2 regions of the Plantibacter sp. Mn2098 genome follow, and region 1 is predicted to be linked to the other one. Evidence: predicted binding sites of a transcription regulator. Region 1 holds the regulator's gene; the other holds the start of a gene.

Region 1 (14,627 bases):
CCCCTCGCCCGCCCGCGATCCTCCGTTTCCAGAAGCGGAGAATCGCTCCAGGAACGGGCTCCTCGCTCCAGGAACGAGCTCCTCGCGCCAAGAACGGACTCCTCGCCCGCGTCACTCCTCGTCGACGGCCCGGATCTCGATCGTCCCCCACCTGGCCATCGGATGCAGCGCGGCGATCTCGATCGCCTCCGCCTCATCGACGACGTCGACGAGCTCGTACCCGGCGGCCTGCGTCGGTGAATCCGTGAACGGTCCACGCATCGTGACAAGCTCGTTGTCGACGGTCGTGATGGTCAGCGCCGATCCGGCCGGGTCCAGCCGGTTGCCGCTGATGCGCAGACCGCGGGCGTCCATTTCACGGATCCACCCGCGGATCTCGGCATCGATCTGGGCCGGCCGGATGAAGAGGTCGTCCTGGCAGATGAAGAGCAGGAATCGCACCGCAGCCACCTCCCAGGATCAGTCCCAACCTAGCCGCCACGGCCGCCGGATGAAACCTCCCGTCGACGACTCCGCAGCCGCTACACCACCGCCGGCTCGCCGGCGGTGACGGTGAGCCCGTCGCCGGACGGGTCGAGCGCCACATGGACGGTGTCGCCGTCGCGGATGGTGCCGTCGAGGATCGAACGCGCGAGGCGGTCGTCGATCTCCTGCTGCATCAGCCGCCGCAGGGGACGTGCGCCGTAGATCGGGTCGTAGCCGCGCTCGGCCAGCCACGACCTGGCGTCCGGGGTGACCGCCAGTGTGAGCCGACGCTCCCCCAGCCGCACCTGCAAGCGGTCGATGTACAGCTCGACGATCTGCCCCAGCTCCTCCTCCGTGAGCGCGGAGAAGACGACGATGTCGTCGAGCCGGTTCACGAACTCGGGCTTGAAGGCCTGCCGCACGAGCTGCTGCACGGCCTCCTCCTTCTGCTCTGGGCTGAGCGTCTGGTCGACGAGGTACTGCGAGCCGAGGTTCGAGGTGAGCACGAGGATCACGTTCCGGAAGTCGACCGTCCGGCCCTGACCGTCGGTGAGGCGGCCGTCGTCGAGGACCTGCAGGAGGACGTCGAACACCTCCGGGTGCGCCTTCTCCACCTCGTCGAGCAGGACGACGGAGTACGGCCGACGCCGGACGGCCTCGGTCAGCTGCCCGCCCTGCTCGTACCCGACGTAGCCGGGAGGGGCGCCGACGAGCCGCGAGACGGAGTGCTTCTCCCCGTACTCGGACATGTCGATGCGCACCATCGCCTTCTCATCGTCGAACAGGAACTCCGCAAGCGCCTTCGCGAGCTCCGTCTTGCCGACGCCCGTCGGTCCGAGGAAGAGGAACGACCCCGTCGGCCGGTCCGGGTCCGAGATGCCGGCACGTGTGCGCCGCACGGCGTCCGCGACAGCGCCGACGGCACGCTTCTGACCGATGAGCCGACGCCCGAGCTCGGTCTCGAGGTGCAGCAGCTTCTCGGTCTCGCCCTGCAGCAGGCGCCCGACGGGGATGCCGGTCCAGGCGGCGATGACCGCTGCGATGTCGTCGGCCGTCACCTGATCGTTGACCATACGCGGCTCGCCGTCGACCTCCTGCTCGGCCGTCTCGGCGAGCGCGAGCTCGCGTTCCAACTGCGGGATGTCCGCGTAGAGCAGCTTCGACGCCTGTTCGAGCCGACCCTCGCGCTGGGCGCGCTCCGCCTGGCTGCGGGCGGCATCAAGCTTGGTCTTGAGGTCGCCGACCCGGTTGAGGCTCGCACGCTCGCGCTCCCACCGCTCCTGCAGGAACTTCAGGTCGGTCTCGCGCTGCTTGAGGTCGGTGCGGAGCTTCTCCAGACGCTCCTTGGACGCGTCGTCCTTCTCCTTCTTGAGCGCGAGCTCTTCGAGCTTCAGCCGGTCGACGCTGCGGCGGAGTTCATCGATCTCCACCGGTGCGGAGTCGATCTCCATCCGGAGGCGGCTGGCGGCTTCGTCGATGAGGTCGATCGCCTTGTCCGGCAGCTGGCGGGCGGTGATGTACCGGTTGGACAGCGATGCGGCGGCGACGAGTGCGTTGTCGGCGATGGACACCTTGTGGTGCGCTTCGTAGCGTTCCTTGAGGCCGCGGAGGATCGCGATCGTGTCCTCGACGGTCGGCTCCCCGACGAACACCTGCTGGAAGCGGCGCTCCATGGCCGCATCCTTCTCGATGAATTCGCGGTACTCGTTGAGCGTGGTGGCGCCGATGAGGCGGAGTTCGCCGCGCGCGAGCATCGGCTTCAGCATGTTGGCCGCCGCGACGGAACCCTCGCCGCCGCCAGCGCCCATCAGCACGTGGAGCTCGTCGATGAAGGTGATGATCTGGCCGTCGGCCTCGTTGATCTCCTTGAGCACGGCCTTCAGGCGTTCCTCGAACTGGCCGCGGTACATCGCACCGGCGACGAGCGCCGACATGTCGAGCGACACGAGCTGCTTGCCCTTGAGGCTCTCGGCGACGTCACCTGCGACAATGCGCTGCGCGAGCCCCTCGACGACGGCCGTCTTGCCGACGCCCGGCTCACCGATCAGGACCGGGTTGTTCTTGGTGCGCCGGGTGAGCACCTGGCTCACGCGGCGGATCTCGGCGTCCCGGCCGATCACCGGGTCGAGCTTCCCGGACGCGGCGATGTCGGTCAGGTTGACGCCGTACTGCTCGAGAGCGCTCTGCTGTTCGTCCTGTTGCGGTGGCATCTGTCCTGATTGCATCTGGGATCCCCTCGGAACGGGAGTGCTGCGATCGTGGGCGATCGGAACGCCGTTCAACCGGTCGCACACACTCCAAAGTTGAGTCTTACTGACTCAAGTTTATCACCGGAAGGCGATGGCCGCCAGGCTCCCGCGGAAACCACCTATCCCCAGCGGTGCGCGAGTAGGTGAGGGTAGGCTTACCTCGATGTCCCGTCTCACTGCGCAGTCCCCAGACTCCCCGTTCCTGCTGCTCTCGACGATCGTGCGCCGCATCGATCAGATCAGCCCCACCTACCGCCGGTTCACCTTCACCGGCCCGGAGGTGGAACGCATCGCGGACAACGGCTTCGATCAGCGGGTCAAGGTCATCTTCCCCACCATCGACGGAGGACTCGACGACCTCGCCCTCGCAGACGACTGGGACCCGGCCTGGCGTGAACTCGACAACGACCGCCGCAACCCGATGCGCACCTACACGATCCGCGAGATCCGCCGCGAGGAGCGCGAGTTCGACATCGACATCGCCATCCACGGCCGCCTCGGGCCGGCGTCGACGTGGGCCCTCGACGCCGCGGTCGGCGACGAGCTGATCATGAACGTGCCGAACATCGCCCGCGGCACAGCGGCCGGCGGCATCGACTGGCACGCCCCGGCCGAGGTCGGGCAGGTCCTCCTGGCCGGCGACGAGACCGCGCTGCCTGCCATCGCCGGGATCCTGGAACGGCTCGCGGACGATGCCCGTGGCATCGCGATCGTCGAGGTGCCGCACGCGGACGACGCCGCGGCCCTCGGCTCGAGGCCGGACGGCGTCGAGCTCATCGTCCTCGCGCGTGGGAGCGACGCGGTCGGTACGCTGCTCATCCCCGAGGTCGAGCGGGTCGCGGCCGGGATCCTCGCCGCGCAGCTCGCCGGTGTGGGAGTCGGCGGTGGGGCGGTGCGGGCCGATGGTGTGCTCGCGTCCGCGCCGCTGTCTGCGACCCTGTCGGCGCCCCTGTCGGCGGAGGACGCGCTGGAGGACATCGATGTCGACACGCAGCTCCTCTGGGAGGTGCCGATGGACGAGAACGGCGGGCCGATGCTCGCTTCCGCTCCCCTGTACGCGTGGCTCGCGGGTGAGGCGTCGGCCATCAAGACGCTGCGGAGGCACCTCGTGTCGACCTGCGGCGTGGACCGCAAGTCCGTGGCGTTTATGGGCTACTGGCGAGCCGGCAAGTCCGAGGACAACCTCTAGTTCCCGTCTGGTCCCTGAGCCTGTCGAAGGGCCCCCGGACACTTCGACAAGCTCAGTGACCGTCTCCACCGTTCAGCGCGCAAAAGCCCGTCCCTGAGCCTGTCGAAGGGCCCGCGCCCGCCACACAGCTCGCCGAAGCCCGGTCCTTGAGCCCGCCGGACACTTCGACAAGCTCAGTGACCGACTCCTTGAGCTCAGTGACCGGCAGCGGACGCTCAGCGCGCGAAAGCCCGGTCCCTGAGCTTGTCGAAGGGCCTACGCCGCCCCGCCACCCAGCACACGCTGATAGATCTCCAGCATGCGCGACGTCTGATGGCTCTGCCGGAACTCGCGACTCGTCGCGGGTGCGAACGTCTTCGAACGTCCGGCGGCGACATCCGCCGCAACCGTCGTGATCGTCGCGGCGAGCGCTTCCACCGATCCGTCGGCCGGTTCCCAGTACACCCCGTCCGGCAGTTCCGCCGCGATGCTCGGGTCGCTCACGATCGACGGCGTGCCGAGCGCAGCGGCCTCGAACACGGTCATCCCCTGCGTCTCGAACCCGATCGACGTCTGCACCAGCGCATCGGCGCCGGCGATGGCAGCGAGCGACTCGCGGTACGACACCCGCCCGGCGAACACCACCCGCTCCGCGAGGTCGTGCTGCGCGACGAACGCCTGCGCCTTCCCGAGCAGCAGTCCGGCGCCGTACAACCGGAAGATCGCGTCGGCGCCCGACAGCCGCACGGCTTCGAGGAACTCCATCAGCCGTTTCTCGTGGCTGAACCGGCCGGTCCACACGAACACGGGCCGATGCTGCACCCGCTTGGCCGCGCGCTGGGCGGCGAGGACTTCGTCGACGATCGCATCGTCGACACCCGTCCACACCACGTCGGGCCGGTTCACCACACCCTCGTCACGCAACAGCTGCGCGAAATGAGCGGACGGTGCGATGACTGCCCGCGCCCTCTTCGCGTACTCCTGCAGGTACGCCCACACACCCGTCGGCAGGGTCGACAGCCGCGGTTTGAGCACACGATGCTGCCACCAGGTGAGCGCGCCGGTCACGAGCTTCGGCGCCGGCATCGACTGCTCGATGCCCACGTCCATCCGGTTGTGCATGGTGTGCACGGCGGGGATCGCGTGGCGTTCCGCATAGCGGTAAGCGATGATCGCCTGCCAGAAATCGGCCTGGACGTGCACGAGGTCGACGGGCGGCAGCTGCGCCAGCCGCTTGTCGAGCCAGCGGTCCGTCGCACGGCCGGGAACGGTCATCGAGTATTCACGGTCGATCGTGATCGGGACCGATGGTGTGTCGATGTACCGCGGGTCCTCATCGTGCGCCTGGTGCATCTTCGGCGAGCACACCGTGACGGTGTGGCCGGCAGCCTCGAGCGACCGCATCTGCAACCGGATGGAGACCTGCGCGCCACCGGCGGACTCCGGATGCTGATCGCTGAAGATGAGGATGTGCATGGTCCCCAAGGCTACCGGCCGAGTGTTGCGAAAATGCCCCACGGGTGCGGCGGATCGGGTGCGGGGCTACGCGTCGCGCGGCTCGTCGATGGCGATGACGATCGACTCCTGCAGGTAGCCGAGCCAGCCGTAGACGGCCATCATAAGCGGCTCGTTCTGCGGTTCGGTGAGGCGGGAGCGGAAGTCGTCGGAGTCGTCGTCCGTGTCGTCGTTGTACTCCTCGTCGTCCTCATCGCTCGCATCGTCCTCCTGCGCGCCGGCCGGGTACGAGCCGAGCGGGCCGTCCGGGTCGTCGTCGTCGCCGTCGTCCTCGTCTTCGTCCTCGATCCCGAGCCTCGCCGCGAGCGTGAGTCGCACATCGGTCAGGAAGCGGAGCCACGTCCACGCCGTCTCGTCGTCGAGGCGGATGCTGAGCTCCTCATCCGGGATGTCGCCAGCGACGAGCTCGCCGTCATCGCCGACGCCCGCACCACTCACGAGCGCGGAACGCACGCTCAGCGCCGACGCGACCTTGCCGCTCAGCAAGCCCTCACTCGTGAACCGACGGAAGTCCGCGGCGGCCTCCTCGTCGTCCTGGTACCCGTCCGGCAGCAGGCGCGCGATGGCAGGATCCTGCATCCGGGCGCCCGCGATGCCGACGGCCGACGCATCGGTCAGCACCGAGGTGAGCTGCTCGGCGAGCTGGGCCAGCAGGATGCTCTCCTCGACGTCGAGCACCATCGCGACGCCGCCGTCGGGTTCACGGACGAACATGCTCATGCGTCCGCCTTCGCGATCGTCGCCCACAGGCCGTAGCCGTGCATGGCCTCGACGTGACGTTCCATCTCCTCGCGGTTGCCCGTCGCGACGACGGCACGGCCCTCGTTGTGGACGGCGAGCATCAGGCGGTCGGCCTCCGCGTGATCGTAACCGAAGTAGGTGCGGAAGACGAGCGACACGTAGGACATGAGATTCACCGGGTCGTTCCAGACGATCGTGATCCAGGGCTGCTGGAGCAGCGCCTGCTGGTCGGCGACCGGTCGATCGAGTGTTTCTGCCACCTCTCAAGCTTCGCACGATCGCGCCCGCGAGTCAGCCCCGTCGCCTCCCGCTGCACCGTCCCCCTGTCGCCTCTGCTCGTCTCCCCCGCCCCGCACCCCTGTTCGCAATTCAGGAGCGCCCCGGCGCGTCGGCGCCGGAATGCGGATGCTCGGGCGACACACCGAGGTCGCTCCTGAATTGCGAACCGTCACGGGACGTCACGGCAGGTCACGGGACGGGATGCGGGAACAAACGCGATGCCGCCGCGTTGACGACTCCATGACTACTTTCGGAATCATCGGCGCAGGGAACATCGGCAGTCAGCTCGCTCGGGCGGCCGTCGGCATCGGCTATGACGTCGTCATCAGCAACTCGCGGGGGCCGGAGACCCTCGCGTCGCTGGTGGCAGAACTCGGCGACCGCGCCAGGGCTGCGACCCCGGCTGAAGCGGCGGCGGCAGGTGACATCGTCGTTGTGACGATCCCGCTCGGCAAGATCGACGAGCTCCCGGTGGACGCCCTCGCCGGCAAACTCATCATCGACACGAACAACTACTACCCGCAGCGTGATGGTCAGATCGCGTCCCTCGACGACGAGTCGACGACGACGTCGGAACTCCTGCAGACCCTCATCCCCACCGCTCGCATCGTGAAGGCGTTCAACCACATCGCCGCCGTCCACATCACCGAGCAGGCCCAGCCGACCGGCACGCCGGACCGTCGCGCGCTCGTCATCGCCGGTGACGACGCCGAGGCCAAAGCGACCGTCGCCGCCTTCATCGATGCGATCGGCTTCGACGCGCTCGACATCGGCGCACTGTCAGAGGGCTGGCGCATCCAGCGCGACACCCCCGGCTACGTCGTGCGGCTGACCGCACCGGAGCTCGCCTCCGCCGTCGCATCCGCGAAGCGCTACCGCGACCAGTAGCCTGCCGCGAGCCGTCAGGGGATGGGGGCGGGAACCGGGGCGGGCCGACGCACGGGGCGCGGCGGATAGACCCAGGTCACGAGCACGACCGAGATGATCATCAGCAGGAACCAGGACACGAGTTTGGTGATCGGGACGAGCTGCCATCCGTCGGTCTGGTTCGGATAGAGCCACGCACCCGTGACCGTCCCGATGTTCTCCGCGATCCAGATGAAGAAGGCTACGAGCAGGAACGCCACGATGAGCGGCATCCGATGCACGCCTCGGAACACGCGGAAGTGCATGATCGTGCGCGCGTAGACGATGAGCACGGCCGCGAGCAGCACCCAACGGACGTCGAAGATGAAGTGCTGCGAGAAGAAGTTCACGTAGATGCCGATCGCGATGACGGCCGTGATCCATCGCTTCGGATACCGGTTGAACCGCAGGTCGAACAACCGATACACGCGCACCATGTACGACCCGACCGCCGCATACATGAATCCCGTGTAGAGCGGGACGGCGCCGATGTGGAGGATGCCTCCGCCGTCGTACTCCCACGACCCGACGCCGGTCTTGAACACCTCCATGCCCGTGCCCACGACGTGGAACAGGACGATCACCCACAGCTCGCGGCCCGTCTCCAGCTTGGTCGCGATCATCACCACCTGGATGACGATGGCGGCGATGACGAGGGCGTCGTTCCGTGCCAGCCACAGGTCATCGGGGTACCACAGTCGGGCGGCGACGATGACGATGAGCATCGCGGCGCCGAACACGCACGCCCACGACTGCTTCGCCCCGAAGACGAGGAACTCGACGAGTCTCGCCCGTGCGCCGCCGTGGGGTGCGTCGCGCAGCATCCGGTTGGCGCGGTCGTCGATCCATCGTTCGACGCTCGTCAGCTCGTGGATGTGGTCGTGTCGGTCGGACATCGCCCCAGCATACGGACCCGACCCTGACCGTCCGCGACCCACCCGATCCGTTTCGGAATTCAGGAACTTTTGCACGATTCAGGACGATCGTGTCCGATTCACCGCTGATCCGTCCTGAATTCAGTGGATCTTCCTGAATTGTGGAGAGGAGGACGGGGAGGGGAAGGGGGAGGCGGGAAGGGAGCGGGGCGGGGCGCTCGGGGCGGGCGGGGTCAGCGACGCGTGGAGGTGGTGACCGTGAACTTGGCGTTGCGGCCGAGCTGCGTCGTCGGGCCGACGACTCGATCGAGCGCCTGCCGATAGCCGAGGTGCGAGTTCCAGACCACAACGAGCTCGCCGCCCGGACGCAGCACTCGCGCCGCATCCGCGAACAACCGATGCGCGACGCCCGTGTGCACCGCCGCCCCGATGTGGAACGGCGGGTTCAGCAGGATCAGGTCCGCCGATGCGTCGGGCTGGCCGGCCAGACCGTCGTCACGGACCACGGACACGCGCTCGACGAGCGACGATGCCGCGGCACCGGCACCGGCACCAGCACCAGCACCAGCACCAGCAGGCTCGCCGACAGCGTTCGCCCGGACGGTCGCCTCGGCCGAGGCCACAGCGGCGGCGGACTGATCCGTCGCGATGACGCGGATGCCCGGCCGGGCGAGCGCGAGCGACACGGCGAGCACCCCGGTCCCGCAGCCCAGGTCGATCGCGCGCTCGGCGCCCGGTGCCGCCTGCGGCAGGAAATCGAGCAGGTAGCGCGTGCCGATGTCGATCTTCGTCCCGGCGAACGCGGCGCCGTGAGCAGCGACCGTCAGGCCGAGGTCGGCATGCCGTTCGAGCAACGGGAATCGCGGCTCGGAACGCTCGGTCCCGGCGACACCCCGTGGCCCGGCCACCCGCAACACCCGAGACTTCTGCCGAGCGAGGCTCGCCTCGACGCGCTCGAATCGTGCACTGAGCACCTCGTTCATCGAGGTGCTCAGGTGCTTGATCCGGCCGCCCGCGAAGACCTGGACGGACGCATCGGCCCAACGCGCGATCCCCTCGGCGATCTCGGCGAGCGCATCCAGGCTCCGCGGCAATTGCAGCAGCACGACTCGCGCGCCGGCGAACAGTTCCTCGCCGAGCGGCAGCACGCGGAACGCGTCGGAGAGTCCGACCGCCGCAGCGTTGGCGAGGAGCGCACGCTCGCCGCTCAGCGGATCCTGGTGCACCCGGATCCTGCGGGCGCCATGCAGCGCTGCGGCGCCGAGCGTCAACGCGCCGTAGTGATCACCGACCACCACGACTGTCCCGGGAGCGGCATCGGCCAACGCACCGGCCGCCTCATCGAGGATCAGCCGATCGCTCGCATCGACGGCGAACAGGTTGGGCGCCTCCACATCGGGGAAGCGGCGCAACACGTCGAAGCTGAACTCGGGCATCCTCTCAGGCTAGCGGGACGGCGGTGTACGAGCGCATCATCGAGAGGACCACAGCGAGCACAGCCCAGGCAAGTCGCGGCCAGCACCAGCACAGCGCTGGCACAGCGCAGCCCGACACAGCAGCCCCCGCACACTACCGCCTCGGCTTCACCGCCCGCAGCACCACCGGGAATAGAAGCGCCCCGAGTCCGGCCGAGATGAGCAGGTTCACCGCCGTGGCGATCATGATCCCCTGCCCGACGGCACGCATCGTCGTCATCGTGTCCTGGCCGAAGCTCGCACCGACCACACCGAGCACGATGATGACGCTCACGATCCCGAACAGGAGTTGGATCGGCAGCGTGGCGAAGAACCCGCCGACCGTCACGGTTCGTGGCCGATCGACACCGTGCGTCCGCAACAGGTGGAGGCTGAGCGCCGTACCGGCGACGAACGCCACGATGCCAACGCCCACGTATCCCCAGACCCACACGGCGAACGGGGTGCTGAGGACGAGCAGCACGGTCGCGAAAGTGCGGGAGAACCCGGCGACGAACTCCGTCTCACCGGCCCCGAACAGCACACCGAACAGGATCGGCGCCGTGATGACGAGCAGGGCGAGCATCGGCACGACCCCCGCGACGACGCCGAAGTACATCAACGGATACGCGAGGGCGCCCGCCCGTCTCGCCCCGCTCCGACGACGCGACGTGACCGGGCCGGCGTCGACCGCCGCCCTGGCGGGGACCGTCGGCGCCGGAAACGCACTCATCGCGATGCTGCGGGCGGCGGCGGGAAGCCGGGTCCGGCACCGGGCGCGCCCCCTGGGCCGGCAACATGGCCGGCACCGGCACCGGCACCGAACCGCGGACCGGAACCCGGGACATCGGCCGCTCCACGGAACACGTGCGCCATCCACCACCAGGCGAGCATCCCGAAGACGACGTTCACGATGAGCGTCAGGACGAGGCTGACGATCGTGACCGTGAGCACCGGTCCGACCCAGTTCCGGTCGCCGCTCGACAGGTCGTGGCTGCCGAGCAGGCTGAAGAACGGCGAGATGATGCTGCTGGCGAGCGCACCCGCCGCCAATGCGATGCCCCACCCGGCGAAGGTCGTCGCGACGGGCTTGCGCACACCGCCGCGTCGCAGGATGGAGATGCTCACGAGGAATCCGACGACCACGATGACGATGCCGCCGACGATGAGGAGCACGTACCACCAGATGAACGGCTCGACCGCGGTCTGGTAGAGGAGCTCCAATGCGCGCGATGACTGCAGTCCGGCGCCGAGTGCCGCTGCGAGGCCGCCGATCAGGAAGCCGAAGACGAGTACGAAGACGACGATGAAGAACGGCGCGCTGATGGCGATGAACCCGAGTGTGATGAGTCCGTAGCCGAGCCCGCCTGCCAGCAGGGCGAGTTTGCGATGGGCGGGGCTCAGCGGCGGACGCGGCGGAGCCGTGCGGATCGGTGCCGGCTGCTGATACCGCGGCTGGTAGGCCTGCGACGGATACTGCGGCGGCTGGTACGGCTGCTGATACTGCGGCGGCTGCCCGTAGCCGGGCTGCTGGTATCCGGGCTGCGGGGGCTGCGGGGGTTGCTGCCCATACCCGGGCGGTTGCTGCGGCTGCTGCTGCCCGTACGGTTGCTGCGGCTGCTGTGCGCCCGGCTGCGTCTCACTCATGCCAGCATCCTACGCGCGCCGCCATCGGGGCCGCCGCAAGATTCAGGCCTCAGGCGACCTCGGCCGCCACACAACGACCTCGGTGCGCCGACGAGCCCGCGTCCCGCTCTTCAACGGCACAACGCTCCCCTCGATCCCTGCGGCGAAGACTCGGCCGCCAGGGGACTTGAGCAGCGCGTCGGCGAGCGCGTGCTCGAGTTCACGCACCCGTCCCTGGAGCGAGGTGACCTCGTTCTCCAGGGACAGGATGCGGGAGATGCCTTCCAGACTCACGCCTTCAGCGCTGAGTCTCGCCACCTCACGCAGTTGCGCGATGTCGTGCATCGAGTACCGCCTCGACTTCCCGGCTGTGCGGGTGGGCGAGACGAGCCCGATGCGGTCGTACTGTCGGAGGGTCTGCGGGTGCATGCCGGTGAGCTCCGCCGCCATCGCGATCGCGAAGATCGGCGAGTGCTCGTCCATGCCGTGCATCTGCTCATCCCTCCTTGATGGGGTTACCCTCTGGCCCTCGCGAGCAGTTCGTCGCGCGGGTTCTCCTTGGGTTCCAGCTCGTGGAACTTCTCGAGCGCTTCCTTGGCTTCTGCACCGAGGTGGGCCGGGACGACGACCTGGACGACCGCGAGGAGATCGCCGGTGCCCTTCGTCGTCACAACTCCGCGACCCTTGACCCGCAGCACACGCCCGCTGGGGGTGCCGGGGGCGACGCGCAGCTTCACGGGGTCTCCACCCAGGGTGGGGACCTCGATGGTTGCGCCAAGGGTCGCCTCGACGAACGTGACCGGCACGTTCACCCGCAGGTTCAGACCGTCGCGTTCGAACACGGGATGTTTGCGGACACTCACGGTGACCACGATATCTCCGGCAGGACCGCCGTCTTGACTCGGCTGCCCCTTGCCACGCAGGCGGATCTTCTGCCCGTCGGCGACACCGGCCGGGATCTTCACCTTGATGGTGCGCCCCTCCGAGGTCTGCAGGGAGATCGTGTCGCCCTTCGTCGCCGTGAGGAAGTCGACCGTGGTGTGCGCTGCGACATCGCGACCGGGGGTCGGTCCGCCGTACCCGCGGTACCCGCCGGTCGTCTGGCCGAAGCCGCCCTGTCCGAACATGCCGCCGAGGATGTCCTCATACCCGCCGGCCCCTCCAGGGGACTGCTGGTAGGTGTAGCTCTGACCGCGAGCCCCACCGCCGAACATGTTGCCGAAGACGTCCTCGAAGCCGCCGTTGCCGCCGCCGGAGCCCGGGGCGGTGAAGCGGGCTCCACCACCCATGGCCCTGACCGCGTCGTACTCCTTGCGCTGCTCTGGGTCGGAGAGCACCGAGTTGGCCTCGCTGATCTCCTTGAACCGCGCCTCAGCCGCATCGTTCCCTGGATTCGAGTCCGGGTGGTACTGCCTCGCGAGCTTCCGATAAGCCTTCTTCAGCTCAGCCTGCGTCACATCCTTCTTGACGCCGAGGACCTTGTAGAAGTCCTTGTCGAACCAGTCCTGACTCGCCATCGCTAGCTCACCGGGACGGAAACGACCACCTTGGCGGCGCGCAGGAGCGTCGAACCGAGGGTGTAGCCGGTCTCGACGACGTCGAGCACGGTTTCGCCTTCGGCGTCAGGAGTGGGCTGCTGGAAGATGGCCTCGTGCACGTTGGGGTCGAAGGTCTCCCCGATGGTGCCGAACGGCTTCAGGCCGAGCTTCTCCACGGAGTTCCGCAGCTTCTGCGCGATCTGGCTGAACGGTGCGTCGCCGTCCAGGTCGCCGTGCTTCTCAGCACGGTCCAGGTCGTCGAGCACCGGCAGGAGGACCTTCGCGACCTCACCGGTGGTGCGCTCGCGCTCGACCTCACGGCCGGCCTCGGTGCGCTTGCGGTAGTTGGCGTACTCCGCCGTGACCCGCTGGAGGTCGGCGAGGCGTTCGGCTGCCAGGAGTTCGGCCTCCGTCAGTTCGCCCTCCACCGGGTGCTCCGGTGCGGCGTTCAGGATGTCCTCGACGGTCAATTCGTCATCCTGCGCTGCGTCCGAGGAGGTGTCCTCGGATGCGCCCGACGGGGCGGACGCCGCAGCGTCCGTCCCGTCGGTGCCTGGCTGACGAACCTCACCGGTCTCCGGGTCGATGCCCTCGGGGTTCTGGTTCTCGTCGGTCATGGCTACTTCTTGTCCTTGTCGTCTTCGTCCTCGACGACCTCTGCGTCGACGACGTCCTCGTCAGAGGACTGGTCGGCTTCAGGGGTCTCGGCGCCGGCTGCTGCCGACTCCGCTGCCTGGGACTGCGCGTAGATCGCCTCACCGAGCTTCGTCTGCGACTCGTTGAGCTTGTCGAACGCGGTCTTCACCGCGTCCTCGTCGTCTCCGGCGAGCGCGCTCTTGAGTGCGTCGACATCGCCCTGGACGTCGGTCTTGACGTCCTCGGGCAGCTTGTCCTCGTTCTCCTTGATGAGCTTGTCGATGGAGTAGGCGAGCTGTTCGGCGTTGTTGCGGACCTCCGCCTGCTCACGACGCAGCTTGTCGTCTGCAGCGTGCTCCTCGGCCTCGCGGACCATGCGCTCGATGTCTTCCTTGCCGAGCGAGGAACCGCCCGTGATCGTCATCGACTGCTCCTTGCCGGTGCCCTTGTCCTTTGCGGACACGTGCACGATGCCGTTGGCGTCGATGTCGAAGGTGACCTCGACCTGCGGCACACCGCGCGGAGCCGGAGCGATGCCGGTCAGCTCGAAGGTGCCGAGGTTCTTGTTGTCGCGCGTGAAGTCGCGCTCGCCCTGGAAGACCTGGATGGCGACGGACGGCTGGTTGTCGTCCGCCGTGGTGAAGGTCTCGCTGCGCTTCGTGGGGATGGCGGTGTTGCGCTCGATGAGCTTCGTCATGATGCCGCCCTTGGTCTCGATGCCGAGCGACAGCGGGGTGACGTCGATGAGGAGGACGTCCTTGCGCTCGCCCTTCAGCACGCCGGCCTGGAGGGCTGCGCCGACGGCGACGACCTCGTCAGGGTTGACGCCCTTGTTGGGCTCCTGTCCACCGGTCAGCTTCTTGACGAGCTCCGCGACGGCCGGCATACGGGTCGATCCGCCGACGAGCACGACGTGCGCGATGTCGCCGACCTTGACGCCCGCCTCGGCGATGACGTCGTTGAACGGCTTGCGGGTGCGCTCGAGCAGGTCGCTCGTGAGCTCTTCGAACTTCGCACGCGTGAGCGTCTCGTCGAGGTTGGCCGGGCCGTTCTCCGTGAGGGAGAGGTAGGGCAGCTGGATCGAGGTGGACATCGAGGAGCTGAGCTCCTTCTTGGCCTGCTCCGCAGCTTCCTTGAGGCGCTGCTTCGCGATCTTGTCGCCCGAGACGTCCACA
Region 2 (14,627 bases), on a different contig from region 1:
GAATCAGCGGCCCCGAAGGAGCTCCGATTCATCCGCGAACGGTGAGGGTGGTTCAGCGCTCGAGGCGCGGGTCCTCGTAGTCGTCGTCATCCTCGTCGAGGTCGTCGTCGGACTCGTCGTCGTCCGGTTCGTCCTCGTCGGACTCGTCGTCGTCCGAATCCGCGTCGTCGTCGTCGTCTTCATCGTCTTCGTCGGACTCGTCGTCCTCGAAGTCGTCGTCCAGGTCGTCTTCGTCGTCGCCGTCGAGAGCCAGCACGCTCAGTTCGTCCTCGTCGACCTCGTCCTCGTCGTCATCGAGGTCGTCGTCGTGCTCGTCAGCTGCAGCGGCAGCGGCGATCTGCGCAGCCCGGTAGTCCGCGAGCCGTTCGGACCACGGGACCCACTGCGGGGCGAGCAGAGCGCCCTGGCCCGGCATCAGCTCGGTTTCGAGCACGTTGGGCAGCGCGTCGTCGCTCGTGCGAGACAGCGTGACCGTCCAGAACCAGCCCGGGTACCCGGCCATCGTGTTCTCGAACAGCAGCGACACCAGGTGGTCGTCGACGATCGTGTATCCCGCCGGCTCGCCGATCGTGCGCTCCGGCGTGATGCCGAGGAGGGCCGTGCGGGCGAGGTCGACCGATGCGATGAGGGTCTCGTCCGGGATGGGGTCGCGAGCAGGCTCGACCGGCACCTCGACTACAGGAGCATCGGCTTCTGCCTCGGCTCCGGCTTCTGCGGCCGGTTCTGCCGCATCGGCGAGGTCTGCATCCACAACGACGGACTCGGACTCCTCGGCGACTGCCGAACCCGCTTCCGGCGCGTGCGCATCGGTCACTCCGGCATCCACGGTCGCCTCGGCGGCAGCCTCGGCTTCGGCAGCGGCGGCAGCAGCAGCCTCACGGTCGGCCTGCAGCCGGACCGCGAACGGGTCGAACGGATCGACGTCAGGCATCCAGCTCGTCCGCCACCTTGCGCAGCACGGCAGCGATCTTCTTGCTGTGAGCGCTGTTGGGGTACTTGCCGCGGCGCAGGTCGCCGCCCATGCCGTCGAGGAGCTTCACGAGGTCTTCGATGATGATCGCCATGTCGTCCGCCGGCTTGCGCTTGAGCTTCGCGAGGCTCGGCGGCGTCTCGAGGACGCGCACCGACAGCGCCTGGGCGCCGCGCTTGCCGTCGGCGATGCCGAACTCGAGCCGGGATCCTGGCTTGATGGCGGTGGTTCCGGCTGGGAGCGCAGACGCGTGCAGGAAGACCTCCTGGCCGTCATCGGAGCTGATGAAGCCGAACCCCTTCTCCTCGTCGTAGAACTTGACCTTGCCGGTGGGCATGGAAACCTCGCTGTGTGTTGTGCGCGAAACAGCGCGCCGTGCGGTGACCGCGCGGACAGCACGGCCGAATCGGGGCAGTCGGCCCCGCATCAAGCTTAGTTGCTCAGCCGCCCTGGACGCCGGAAGACGGGCCAGAGGTCCGCTCCGGAGTCGGCTGGAGCGGCTGTGTTCAGCTGCGCAGACGCCGGCGGGCGAACAGGACGCCGGATCCGAGCAGGAGAGCTGCGAGAGCCGGTGCGACGAGTCCGCCGGCGAATCCCGTGTCCGGCAGCTTCGCGGCATCGACCGACGCGACCACCGGGGTCGGCGTGGGGGTCGGCGTCGTCGGCGGTGCGAGCACGGGGATCGACGATGCGGGGATCACACACTCCTCGACGGAGAATCCGGCGGTCTCGCCTGCACTGGTGACCTCACCCGTCACGGTGTTGAGCGATGCGGCGTTGAACGTGACCGCCGAGCCCACCACCCCGGTCAGATCGGTGCCGCGCGGAGCGGTGTCCGCCACACGGATCGTGAAGCTGAGCACGGAGGCGGAGGCGTCGATGGCGTCGAACGGCCACTCGAACTGGCTCGGGACGATGCGCGGGCTCTCCGGGATCTCCAGGGCGTCGTGGTCGCTCATCCAGGTCAGTCTGGCGCCTTCCGGTGCGTCCTCGACACTCACGGTCTCGCCGGGCCCTGCGGCGGCGCCGACGAGTTCGACGTCGAACGGCAGCCCTCCCGTCGGCGGGAAGCTCGTGGTGATCCCCTGGGACGGAGTCGGGGCGCCGACGAGCTCGAAATCGGAGCCGAGCGTGGTGACGCTCGTGCCGTAGCGGAGGTCGACGGGTGTCGTCGGGAGGGTCAGGTACTCGTCCGCCTCGGAGGCTTCCGCCGTCGAGAGCGTCGCGTCGACCAGATCGACCCGGAAGGTCCCCGCACCCAGATCCGTCACGCGGTACAGGTAGTCGCTGCCGTCGGCGACCTCGCACAGGACGTCTCCCTGGGCGGCCGATGCCGGTCCGGCGAACGCCAGAACACTGCCGGCTGTCAGCATTCCGGCCGCGATGAATCCCCAGGTACGTCGTTGTGTCATGCGTGGAAATGTAGCAGTAACCAACACTTGTGGGCCATAAAGGTTCGGTATTTTGCCCCGCGGTCGGTGCCCCCGAAGCGGCACTTCGACGCGACGCGCGTGCACGTCGACCCGGCTGCCGTATCCTGGGAGGCGTGACTGAGGAGAAGACGCCGAGCATCTCGCGGCCCGAACGCATCCTGGCCTACATGGTCGTGACGATCGTCGGCGTGTCGATTGCGGCGTTCGTCGCCGTGATGATCGGCACGGCGACCGGTATGCACCAGGCTGACTTCGCCGGCGGGGTGTGGCCGTTCGTGACCATCCTGCCGCTCGTCGGCCTTCCCATCGCGTTCCTGCTCCTCATCGCTCTGATGATCGTCGGCGCCATCCGGCGCTCACGCGAGTCCCGCGGAACGTCGTCGCGCTGAACGTCATGAGCGACGCCTTCGCGATCGCGCGCCGGCTCCGGGAGACACCGGACGACGCGCTCCGCGAACTGCTGCGCGAGCGTCGCATCGTCTCCCCCAAGATCGGCGACTTCTTCGATCTGGCCGAGGCGCTCCTGGACGAGCAGAACATCAGCCGCGTCCTGACGCTCCAGGACCGCAACACGCTCGCGGTGCTGGTCGCCGCTTCGCGCACGTCCACCGGCGGGGCCGGCGGTCGCCCAGCCACCAGGGCGGACCTCGTCCAGGCGACGGGGCTCCCCGAGGACGTCGTCCGCGACGCCGTGGGCACTGCCGAACGGCTCCTGCTCGTCACCACCGTGGACGGCGCCGACGACGCGTCATCTCCACCTTCCGACGCCGTGGTCCCGGTCGCCCCGCTCGGCGCGGTGTTCGCCGCGTGGCCTGCACAGGGGCTCCCGTCGGCCGACGAACTCCTCCGCCTCGCCGCTGCAGCGCCAACCGCACAGGTATCTGAATCCGGCCCCGAAGCCGGCGAAGCCTCCCCCTCCGAAGCACCTCCGTCCGCCGACCACCACCCCGGCCCGGGGAACATCGACCAGGCCACGATCGACCAGATCGGTGCGGAACGCGCGACGCTCGGCGTCGGAGTGCTCGCCGAGAGCATGCACGAACTCGCCAAGGATCCTGCCCGCCAGTTGGGCCGGGGCGCGCCCTCCATGCCCGACCTCAAGCGGATGGCGGCCGCCGCGAATTCGACGACCACCCAGGTCGAGCTCATCCTCCAGACGGCGGCCGATGCCGGACTCACGCTCGTGGTCGGCGGATACATCCGGGTGAGCGAGGCCGGCGAGTCCTGGCTCTCCTCGACCGTGTCCGAACGGTGGCGCTTCCTCGCGACGGCCTGGCTCTCATCGATCCCCGAGACCTTCCGATCCCGCGCGATCGACGCGTACCTGAGCGGTACCGCCGACCTCCAGACGGACCTCGCTGCGTGGTACCCGGCCGGCGCCGAGACGCTCAAAACCGCGGCCGGGCTCGTGCAGGCTGCCGGTGAACTCCTCGGCGTGAGCGTCGAGGGCACCACAACCACCCCGGCCCGTCGGCTCCTCCTCGGCGAGGACGATGCCGCCGAGCAGGCCCTCGCCGCCCTCCTGCCGGCGGAAGTGAGCCAGGTCGTGTTGCAGGACGATCTCACGGTCATCGCGCTCGGTCCGCCAGAGGCGTCCCTCGATGCAAAGCTCCGGCTCATCGCCGATCCGGAGGGCCGCGCCCAGGCGTCCAGGTACCGATTCACCTCCGCGACGATCGCCCGCGCCCTCGCGGACGGAGAATCCGCGCAGTCGCTCCTCGACTACCTGCGCTCCGTGTCCCTCACCGGCATCCCACAACCGTTGCAGTACCTCATCACGGAAGCGGAGCATCGGTTCGGACGGGTGCGCGTCGGGCTCATCGGGGCGAGCGATGACGGCTCTGCCGAGGCCGGACGTGTGTCGTACGTGCGCTCGGAGGACGCCGGGATGATCGCGGCCATCAGCGTTGACCAGGGCCTCGGCCCGCTCGGGCTCCGACACACCGACCAGCACCGACTGGCCTCCAGGCTCTCGCCGGAGACGGTGTACTGGGCGCTGCACGACGCCAAGTACCCGGTCATCGCGGAGGACGAACACGGCGCACCGATCCAGATCAGACGGCAGGCGCCTGCACGGACGACCGATGTCTCCCCTGCAGCGACCGCGCCGGACCTCGTCGCCAGACTCCGCGACGGCGACGCCGGCGACACCGGCAGGGCGTGGCTGTCGAAGCAGCTGGAGATCGCCGTCCGCGACCACACACCGGTGACCGTGAGCGTCGTCTTCGGCGACCGCGCTGCGACGTTCACACTCGAACCGACGAGCCTCTCCGCCGGCCGGCTCCGCGGGCTCGATCGTGCGGCCGACGTGGAACGCACCCTCCCGCTGTCGACCATCACGGAGGTCCTCGCCGCACGGTGAGCGGACCAGCGCGGGGCCCAGGGACGGTGCCGAGCGCGCGACTTCACCGACGCACGGGGTGTATCCAGAGCAGACCCCGGTAGACTTGAGGGCTATGTCTGATGGACCACTGATCGTCCAAAGCGACCGCACCGTGTTGCTCGAAGTCGCGCACCCGCTCGCCGAGGACGCACGACACGACCTATCGGTCTTCGCCGAGCTCGAACGCGCGCCAGAGCACATCCACACCTACCGCATCACGCGGCTCGGACTGTGGAACGCCCGTGCAGCAGGTCACGACGCCGACTCGATGATCGAGACGCTCGAGCGGTACTCCAAGTTCTCCATCCCCGCATCCGTCACGGTCGACATGCGCGAGACCGTGAACCGCTACGGCCGGCTCATCATCGAACGCTCCGCGGACGGCGAGTTGATCCTCCGCTCCGCGGACCAGCCGGTCCTCACCGAGGTCGCCGGAGCGAAGCGCATCGCCCCGCTCCTCATCGGCCACCCGAGCCCCGACACCTTCCTCGTGGAGCCGTGGGCCCGCGGTCAGTTGAAGCAGGAGCTCGTGAAGCTCGGTTGGCCGGCGGAGGACCTCGCCGGATACACGCCGGGGACGCCGCACCAGATCGATCTGATCCAGGACGACTGGACCCTGCGGGGATACCAGCAGCAGGCGATCGACAACTTCTTCGCCGGCGGGTCCGGGGTCGTTGTGCTGCCATGCGGCGCAGGCAAGACACTCGTCGGAGCCGGGGCGATGGCGTCGGCCAGCACCAACACGCTTATCCTCGTCACCAACACGGTTTCTGCCAGGCAGTGGCGTGACGAGCTCCTCAAACGGACCTCGCTCACCGAGGACGAGATCGGCGAATACTCCGGTCAGGTCAAAGAGGTCAAGCCGGTCACGATTGCGACCTATCAGATCCTCACCGCCAAGCGGAAGGGCGAGTACGCGCACCTCGCGCTGCTCGACGCGATGGACTGGGGACTCGTGGTGTACGACGAGGTCCACCTGCTGCCGGCGCCAGTGTTCAAGCTCACGGCGGAGCTGCAGGCGAGGCGCAGGCTGGGCCTGACGGCGACGCTCATCCGTGAGGACGGCCGGGAGGGCGACGTCTTCTCGCTCATCGGCCCGAAGCGGTTCGACGCGCCGTGGAAGGAGATCGAGGCGCAGGGCTTCATCTCCCCTGCCGCGTGCTTCGAGGTGCGCGTCGACCTGCCGCAGTCCGACCGGCTGAGCTACGCGGCGGCGGCCGACGACGAACGCTACCGGCTGGCCGCGACCGCGCCGGCCAAGCTCGACGTCGTGAAGTCGCTCGTCGAGCGTCACCGCGGCGAACGGATCCTCGTGATCGGTCAGTACCTCGATCAGATCGAGGAGCTCTCGGAGGCGCTCGGCGCGCCGCAGCTCACCGGTTCGACCCCCATCGACGAGCGGGAACGCCTCTACCAGGCCTTCCGCGACGGTGAGGAGGAGGTGCTCGTCGTGTCGAAGGTCGCGAACTTCTCGGTCGACCTCCCGGAGGCGACGGTCGCCATCCAGGTGTCCGGCTCGTTCGGTTCTCGGCAGGAGGAGGCGCAGCGCCTCGGTCGCCTGCTGCGTCCGAAGAAGTCCGGTCTCGCCGCCAACTTCTACACGCTCGTCGCACGCGACACGGTGGATCAGGAGTTCGCGCAGAACCGTCAGCGCTTCCTCGCCGAGCAGGGGTACAGCTACACGATCCTCGACGCGCACGCACTCGCCGCCGTCTGACCCGTCCCCGCCGGTCCCTGAGCCCGTCGAAGGGCCCCGCAACATCATCCCCGCCCGGTCCCTGAGCTCGTCGAGGCTCCACAACACCGTCCCCGCCCGGTCCCTGAGCCTGTGGAAGGGCCCGTTCACAACTCAGGAGCGCCCTCGGCGTGTCGTCCCAGATCCACCGGATCGGACGCGACGCGCCGGGGCGCTCCTGAATTGCGAACGGCCTCGCCGAGGCGGCCGCGATGACCTACGCGGCTGCGGGGGCCTCGGCAGCAGAGGCAGCAGGCGCAGAGGGCGCAGCAGACGCGCCCGTCGCGACCTGGACCTTGCGCGGCTTCGCACGCTCGCTCACGGGAACGGTCACGTTGAGCACGCCGTTGACGTAGCTCGCAGCGATGTGCTCCGTGTCGATGCCCTGTCCGAGCGTGAACTGGCGCAGGTAGCTGCCCGTCCGACGCTCGCGGGCGATCCAGGTGATGTCGTCGCCGCTCGCGGGCGTGCGCTCGGCACGGATCGTGAGCAGCTGCCCGTCAACGTCGATGTCGACCGACGCGGGGTCGACGCCCGGCAGATCGGCGCTCAGGACGTAGACGTCGCTGTCGCGGTACAGATCCATCGGGATCTTCCGCGGCCCTGCAGTGGCGCCCTGCAGGCTTGCAGCGAGACGTTCGCGGTCACGTGTGGGGTCGAAGGTGAGAGCCATGGTGTTCCTCCTGTGTCAGGCACAGTCGGGAGCGATGCGGCAGCCCGGCTGATCGAATGAAAGTTGAGTGGATGTGACTCAACTCTCCAAAGATAATCGCGCACGCCGATGAGACCTTCCCCTGTTCGCGGACAGCGAGCGGGACGGGGGGCACCCGCCTCAGTTCAGTTGAACTCGCGTCGGGTGACCGCGATGACCGGCTTCGTGAACAGCAGGACGAGCACCACGAGCGATGGGATGAGCAGCAACCAGCCGATGCCCGGCTGCGCGAACACCCCCTGGAACGCGCCGATCGCCACCGCGATCTGCACGATCTGCCAGGTCACGGCCCCACCCCGGATCCAGGTCCGCCGACGGATCGCACCGATGGCGAGTGCGCTGACGAACACCGTGGCAATGAGCAGGATCACGAAGATGGCGAGTGCGCTCGCGAACGAGGACGGCTTCGCCGCGACGAGTTCGAAGAGGAACCAGGCGGACAGGCCCACCATGAACAGCGCCTCGATACTGAGCAGCACCACGAGCGCCCGCACGGCGGGTCGCCTGCTCGCGTCGTCGTTCGTCGATTCGCCACGCGCATTCTGGTCGGTACTCACAGAGGTATCCCAAACTTGACTATTGATTTGCCACTACCGATATGAAACCATGATTGAGGCCGATTTGACGTCCACGAGGAAGTGGACAGATCCCATTCTGGACGATCATCCCCCTCGCAAATCGGCATTCGCTTCCCGACCCCATTGATCGGTTGAAGAAATCTACCCTGCAATAAAAGGAGTACCCCTATGGACTGGCGCGACAAAGCTGCTTGCCTCACCGTCGACCCCGAGCTGTTCTTCCCGGTCGGCAACACCGGTCCGGCCGTCGACCAGATCGACAAGGCGAAGGCAGTCTGCGCCAACTGCACCGTCACCGAGGTGTGCCTCCAGTACGCGCTCGAGACCGGCCAGGACTCGGGCGTCTGGGGTGGCCTCAGCGAGGACGAGCGCCGCGCTCTGAAGCGCCGCGCAGCTCGCGCCCGCCGCGCTTCCTGACTCACAGCCCCCGGCTTCGCACACCACGACCCGTTCGGTGTGCGGGGCAGGGGGTTTTTGTGTGCCTCCGGCACGCCGCGCCCTGACACCCGAGGGGCAGCGATCAGTTCTTCGCGACCCAGCGCAACGGCACCTCGATCGTGACCTCGGTCCCGCTCCCCATCAGCGTGTGCCAGTCGATCGTGCCGCCGAGCTCACCCTGGATGAGCGTGCGCACGATCTGCGTGCCGAGCCCGGATCCGACCTTGCCCTCCGGCAGACCTGCTCCGTTGTCGCGCACCTGCACGGACAGCACGTCGTCCGTCCGGTTCGCAGTGATGGCGACATCGCCGTCACGACCGTTCAGCCCGTGCTCGACCGCGTTCGTGACGAGCTCCGTGAGCGCGAGCGCGAGCGGGGTGGCGTACTCGCTCGGCAGGTTGCCGAACGTGCCGGTGGACGTCGGGCGGACCGTTGTGTTGTGCGAGCTCGCGACCTCCGTCACGAGCAGCAGCACGCGCTGGAACACCTCGTCGAAATCGACGTTCTGGTTGAGGCCCTCCGACAGCGTGTCGTGCACAACCGCGATGGCCGCGACCCGGCGCATGGCCTGGCTGAGCGCGTTGCGCGCCTCCTCGGAGTGCGTGCGGCGGGCCTGGATGCGCAGCAGCGACGCGACAGTCTGCAGGTTGTTCTTGACCCGGTGGTGGATCTCGCGGATCGTCGCGTCCTTGGTGATGAGCTCCTGCTCCTGGTGGCGCAGTTCGCTGACGTCGCGGCACAGGACGATGGCGCCGATCCGGTCGCCGCGGCTGCGCAGCGGGATGGCGCGCAAGGAGATCGTCACGCCCTTGTTCTCGATGTCGGTGCGCCAGGGGGCACGACCGGTCACCACGAGCGGGAGCGATTCGTCGACGGTCAGCGTTCCGGGCAGGAGGTGTGTGGTCACCTCGGCGAGGGACTCGCCCTCGAGCTCCTCGTCGAAGCCGATGCGGTTGAACGCGGAGAGCGCGTTGGGGCTCGCGAAGGTGACCGTACCGTCGACATCGAGACGCATCAGGCCGTCGCTGGCCCGCGGTGCGCCTCGGCGAGGGCCGGTCGGTGCGCCGAGGTCGGGGAAGTCACCGGCCGCGATCATCTCGAACAGGTCGCTCGCGCAATCGTTGAACGTCAGCTCCTGACGGCTGGGCGTGCGCGCCTCACCGAGGTTCGTGTGCCGCGTGATGACGGCGATGGGCGCGTCGGCGTTGACCTTCTCGGTCGGTGAGAGCCTGCGGGCGACGGGAACGGCGCGGACGCGCGTCGGCGTCTCCTCATACCAATCGGGTGCCGAGGACTCGATGATGCGGCCGCTCTCGAAGCAGTCGGTGACCTGTTTGCGCCACTCCTGCTTGATCGACTGGCCGACGAAGTCGCGGTAGAACAGCGTCGCGGCGCTCGACGGGCGCGAGTGGGCGACCGCGATAAAGCTCCCGGACGCCGTCGGCACCCAGATGACGATGTCGGCGAAGGCGAGGTCCGCGAGCAGCTGGCTGTCGGCGAGCAGCATGTGCAGCCACTCGACGTCTTCTGCGCTGGAGCGCCCCTGGGCGAGTACAAGATCACTGAGCGTCGACACTCCCCCAGTCTAGGGTCGGCCGCGCGCCTTTCCTGTGGAGGTCCTCCGGGCGGCCCGTGTGTCGGCGCGCGCTTCGGCCCGTGTGTCGGCCCGTGTGTCGGCCCGCGTGTCGGCGCGTGTGCCGGCCCGCGCTTCGGCTCGTGCTCCGGCGCGTGCGTCGGCCCGGCTGATCGACGACACGGTTCGTTCTGGAAGGGTCTTCGCTGCGAGCTGCCGGATCGCCGCGGCGAAGGCGGACCGGCCCGAGCGCTCCCGGATCGTCCGGCCCGCGATGACCGCCGCATCGATCCTGCGCTGCTCCTCCGGCAGCATCCCGGCCGCCGAGACGCCGCCGAATCGAGCGAGCGTCGTGGCGATCTGACCTGCAGGGTCGAGCCCCACCGAGGAGGCCCGTACCCGATTGACGACGATCGACACCCTGGCGGGGTCGACGAGTTCAACCAGCTCGGCATGCCCACGGAGCAGCCGTGAGATGCCAACGGGGTCCCCCGTGCCGACCTCGATGATGTGGTCGGCCGCCCCGAGGACGGCGAGCGCCGCCGCATTCCGTCACGGTGCGAAGAAGTCGCTCGAGATCTCCTCGTCCGCTTCGATGCAGCATCCGGTGTCCACGATGACCACGTCTGCCCACGCACGGCAGGCGAGAAGCGTCGCCTCGACCCGTTCCCCGGTCAGTTCGGGCCAGCGTGACGATCTCGCGATGCCGGTGAGGACCCGGAACGCGCCGGTCGCGGCCGCGTGGATGACGGAGATGCGTTCGAGCTGTCCGGCGTCGAGCGCTCCGGAGGCGGCGAGGCGACAGGCCGCCGCGAAACCGGGCGCCTCGTCCAACAGGCCGAGCATCGGTGCGATCGACGCCGCGTACGTATCGGCGTCAGCGAGCACCACACGCCGGCCGGAGGAGGCGAACTCGGCGGCCAGGTTGACGGCGATGGTCGTGGCTCCCGGCGAGCCGCTCGCGTGCCACACGGCGAGCACCGTCCCAGGTGGCCGAGCGGCCGCCTGCATCGTCTCGCCACGTCGCATCGCGGCTCCGAGGGCCTCCAGCCCTGCGGACAGGGGCAGCACGTCCACAGCGTCTGCTCCGGCGCCGGCACAGAGCGCCGCAACCCTGCCTGCCTCGGCCTCGCCGTCCGACACGATAAGCAGGCGTGCTCCGTACCGGCGCGCCTCCTCGACGAGCGCGGCCGTCACGTGCCGTTCACCACCCGAGACCACAACACGGTCGATCTGCCCGCACGCGCTCTGCGCAAGTGCGGAGATGACAGCCTCGGCGTCGATGCATCGGCCGACCACCCGATGTCCGTCCTCAAGCATTCGTGTCAGGATGTCCGCCTCCATCGGCTGATCCACACCGAGGAGGATGCGGGAGGCGCTCATGCGCCCGGCTCGGCAGGGACCAGGGACACGAGGTGTTCGGCGGCGATCGCGGCGAGCACCGTCGCGACCTTCGACCGCGGAACCGAGAGTTCGACCGAGACGCCGTCACCCGAGCCGAGCGGTCCATCCTCCTTCGTCACGGTGACCACGGTGACCGCGGAGACGAGCACGGTCGGCGGCCCGTACTCACCCGACTGCAGCGGCGCGGCGGACCAGACGTCGACGACCGTTCCCGTCTCGATCTCCTGCGGCAGCGCGCCCGCCACGGTGACGACGACCGCTGCGACGCCCACCGCGGTCGCATCGCCCACCGCGGCCACCGGCAGCAGCTCGCCCTTACCGACGGTGCGTGTGACCACGAGCCCGCCCTCCGGCAGGGATCCGACCCGCACGTACATGTCCTCCGACTGACCGAGCCTGACCTGAACGGTCCGCAGCTGGGCCGGACCGGCAGCCTGGCCGGCCGTGAGCGTCGATCCTGCCACATATACGGCGACCGTCCGGTCGGACGCCGTGACGAGCCACCAGACGCCGACGAGGCTCACGACCACGAGGGCGATCCCGATTGCGAAACGCGGATCGAACCACGGGCCGCTCCGGCGGGCGGCCTCATCGGTGAATCCACGTCCTCTGGGGCCGGCATCGGTCATGGCAACTCCTCCCGCCGACGTCGCCGGCTCGCTCAAGGCCGCATCGACGGCCTGTTCCCATGGTGTCGACTTCCGCGGGAGCGCGAGAAAGTTATCCACAGACGCGACCGACTGCGTTCCGACCATCGTCCGCAGCCGATAATCGAACCATGAACGTTCTCCAGGACGACACCGCACTCGGACGATTCCTGACGATCGCGGACACCGCGGACATCCTGAACGTCTCAACGACCGATGTCGCCGAGTTGATCGATTCCGGGCAGCTCCCGGCCATCCGGGTCGGCCGCGGCGGGCCGTGGCGCATCGAGCGCGACGTCCTCGAGGGGTACATCGACGGACAGTACGAGGAGGCCAGGCGCAGCGCGCTCTGGCAGCAGGCGCAGCTGGCCGATCTCCCCGAGCTGAGCGGCGGCCGCATCATCCGTCAGCAGCACCCGTTCGGCTGAGCCGGTTCAGCAGCACCCACTCAGCGGCCCCCCTCAGCCGAGCCCGCTCAGCCGAGCCCGCTGCGCTCCACCGACACCACCGTGCTGAAGGCGATCACCCGGATCTCCACCACGTTCGACGAACGACGCGACGACCCGGGCTCGTGCACGGCGACATCCAGGTGATCACGACCGACCCGGTCGATCGTCCCGTGGACGGTCCCCGTGGCGCACGCGATGCGCACGGCCGTCCGGCGGCGGCTCAGATCCCGCAACACGAACGAGAGCGTCAGCCGATCCACGAGCCGTGATTCCGGTCGGTCGGCGGGTGCGAGGCTCATCTCCACCTCCGCCGGACCGAGCCGGATGGATGACACCGCCCACATGGGGATCACCAGCTCCCGATGCTCGGCCCCGGCGACGACCGCGGCGAACCAATCCCGGCCGAACGTCCGCGGAATCAGCCGGAGAGCGGAGCCGTCCGCGAGCTCGAGCAGCACGGGCGCCCCACCGGCCCGTGCACACGCGAGGATCCGATCGCGCAGCGTCAGCCGACCGCGTCGCAGACGTTCCTCCTCGAGGTCGAGACCCGCATCGTCGACTCCGAGCTCGTGGTCGAGCTGACCGGCGAGATCATCGAACAGGCTGTCCCATCGCATCCGTCGACGCTAGTGCGCTGCGGCCATCCGCGTCGGGAGTTCTCCACAGGCTTCAGTGACTCTGGACTTCCAGTACGCCGACATGCTTTGATGTGGCATTCCAGTTTGCCAGCCGTCGATGACGACCGAACCGCGTACGGAGACCGAGATGAGCATTGCTCTGCCAGACGACGACGCCGCTGCGTCGCGTCGCCGAGACCACCACCTTCCGCATCCGGTCGATCCTGCGCCGTCGGACCGCTTCATCGCGGACGATTTCTTCGGTCAGCAACCCGTCTCCACCGCCAAGCTGCCGGACCCGAAGCCCCTCCTCGTGAATCTCACCAGGAGTGTGATCGAGGTCATCGCCGGGGCGAGGGATCTGGCGCAACTCGCCAGATGGATCACCGCCGACGTGCACACGGTCCTCCTCAAGCGCGCGATCCTCGCCGAGCGCGCACGTCGGGTTCGTGGTCTGCCGACGGCACGCCCGGTCGTGCAGATCGGCACGGTCACGGTCTCCGAACCGCGTGACGGCGTCATCGAGGCGGTTGTGATGGTGCACACCAAGACGCGGTCGAGGGCCGTCGCCATCCGCTTGGAGGGCCTCGACCGCCGCTGGCGAGCCACCTCCATCAGCGTCCTCTGATCCCGCAGGCGGACGACGATCCCCTGGAGACGACAACGGCCGCCGATCGATGATCGGCGGCCGTTGTGCAGCGGGTGGCGCTGGTGTTACTTCTTGCCCTTCGCGCGGCGCTCCGCGCGGTTCACCGGTGCCGCCTCGGAGTCGTCGGCCTTCTGACCGAACGCACCACGAGCAGCAGGCGCCGGGACGTTGCCCTCTGCGGCGGCCTTCTCGATGGCTGCTTCACGCTGCAGACGCTGAGCCCGCTCCGTGGCGGCCTTCTCGATCTGACCGCGCTGGTTGCGCACCTCGACGCCGCCCTGCTCGCTCGGAGCGGAGTAGCTGAGCTTCTCGTTCTCGGGCGTCTCCTGGGTCAGACCGCGAGCGGAGATGGCCGGAGCCTCCTCGCCCTCGATCGCATTGACCTCGACCTCGAGGTTGAACAGGAAGCCGACGCTCTCCTCGCGGATCTGCCCCATCATCTGCTGGAACATGGCGTAGCCCTCGCGCTGGTACTCGACCAGCGGGTCGCGCTGCGCCATGGCGCGCAGGCCGATGCCGTCCTTGAGGTAGTCCATCTCGTACAAGTGGTCGCGCCAGCGGCGGTCGATCACCTGGAGGACGACGCGACGCTCCAGTTCACGCATGGCGGTCTCGCCGAGCGCTTCCTCACGGTTGGAGTACGCGAGCTTCGCGTCGGACAGGATCTCGCGGCGCATGAAGTCGCGGTTGATGCGACCCTTCGCTCCGGCCTCCTGCACGACCTCGTCGATCGTCAGACCGACGGGGTACAGCGTCTTGAGCTCCGTCCACAGTGCATCGAAGTCCCAGTCGTCGCCGTTGCCCTCTCCGGTGTGCTCGTCGAGCACCTCGTCGATGACGCTCTCGAGGAACTGCTGCGCACGATCGTGCAGGTCGTCGCCCTCGAGGATGTGGCGGCGGTCGCCGTAGATGGCCTCGCGCTGGCGGTTGAGGACGTCGTCGTACTTGAGGACGTTCTTGCGGATCTCGGCGTTGCGCGCCTCGACCTGCGACTGCGCGCTGCGGATGGCGCGGCTCACGATCTTGGACTCGATCGCGA

The links. The regulator HspR, encoded in region 1, represses chaperone genes until heat shock. The targets are predictions, from matches to a motif close to AAGTTGAGTCNNNNNGACTCAACTT.
Region 2: the regulator HspR is predicted to act here: its motif matches at 7,255-7,279, upstream of ACL9RL_RS02435 (Hsp20/alpha crystallin family protein).

What each region holds. Positions count from the first base shown of each region.
Region 1 covers NZ_JBMOUH010000008.1:128,606-143,232, reverse strand. The annotation lists gene ACL9RL_RS13675 (YciI family protein) at 112-441, opposite strand; gene ACL9RL_RS13670 (ATP-dependent Clp protease ATP-binding subunit) at 522-2,675, opposite strand; gene ACL9RL_RS13665 (siderophore-interacting protein) at 2,878-3,903, shown strand; gene ACL9RL_RS13660 (glycosyltransferase) at 4,159-5,358, opposite strand; gene ACL9RL_RS13655 (DUF2017 family protein) at 5,425-6,117, opposite strand; gene clpS (ATP-dependent Clp protease adapter ClpS) at 6,114-6,398, opposite strand; gene ACL9RL_RS13645 (NADPH-dependent F420 reductase) at 6,577-7,305, shown strand; gene ACL9RL_RS13640 (DUF817 domain-containing protein) at 7,320-8,219, opposite strand; gene ACL9RL_RS13635 (class I SAM-dependent methyltransferase) at 8,432-9,634, opposite strand; gene ACL9RL_RS13630 (hypothetical protein) at 9,768-10,385, opposite strand; gene ACL9RL_RS13625 (hypothetical protein) at 10,382-11,299, opposite strand; gene ACL9RL_RS13620 (heat shock protein transcriptional repressor HspR) at 11,342-11,761, opposite strand; gene ACL9RL_RS13615 (DnaJ C-terminal domain-containing protein) at 11,794-12,795, opposite strand; gene ACL9RL_RS13610 (nucleotide exchange factor GrpE) at 12,798-13,433, opposite strand; gene dnaK (molecular chaperone DnaK) at 13,436-14,627, opposite strand, start outside.
Region 2 covers NZ_JBMOUH010000001.1:549,628-564,254, reverse strand. The annotation lists gene ACL9RL_RS02470 (hypothetical protein) at 1-45, shown strand, start outside; gene ACL9RL_RS02465 (DUF3027 domain-containing protein) at 53-931, opposite strand; gene ACL9RL_RS02460 (cold-shock protein) at 924-1,307, opposite strand; gene mprA (MprA protease, GlyGly-CTERM protein-sorting domain-containing form) at 1,477-2,382, opposite strand; gene ACL9RL_RS02450 (multidrug ABC transporter ATPase) at 2,517-2,792, shown strand; gene ACL9RL_RS02445 (helicase-associated domain-containing protein) at 2,798-4,765, shown strand; gene ACL9RL_RS02440 (DNA repair helicase XPB) at 4,860-6,503, shown strand; gene ACL9RL_RS02435 (Hsp20/alpha crystallin family protein) at 6,739-7,194, opposite strand; gene ACL9RL_RS02430 (hypothetical protein) at 7,359-7,790, opposite strand; gene ACL9RL_RS02425 (WhiB family transcriptional regulator) at 7,980-8,228, shown strand; gene ACL9RL_RS02420 (sensor histidine kinase) at 8,332-9,825, opposite strand; gene ACL9RL_RS02415 (MinD/ParA family ATP-binding protein) at 9,835-10,242, opposite strand; gene ACL9RL_RS02410 (AAA family ATPase) at 10,375-11,205, opposite strand; gene ACL9RL_RS02405 (hypothetical protein) at 11,202-11,855, opposite strand; gene ACL9RL_RS02400 (helix-turn-helix domain-containing protein) at 12,005-12,301, shown strand; gene ACL9RL_RS02395 (hypothetical protein) at 12,349-12,939, opposite strand; gene ACL9RL_RS02390 (Rv3235 family protein) at 13,088-13,567, shown strand; gene secA (preprotein translocase subunit SecA) at 13,654-14,627, opposite strand, start outside.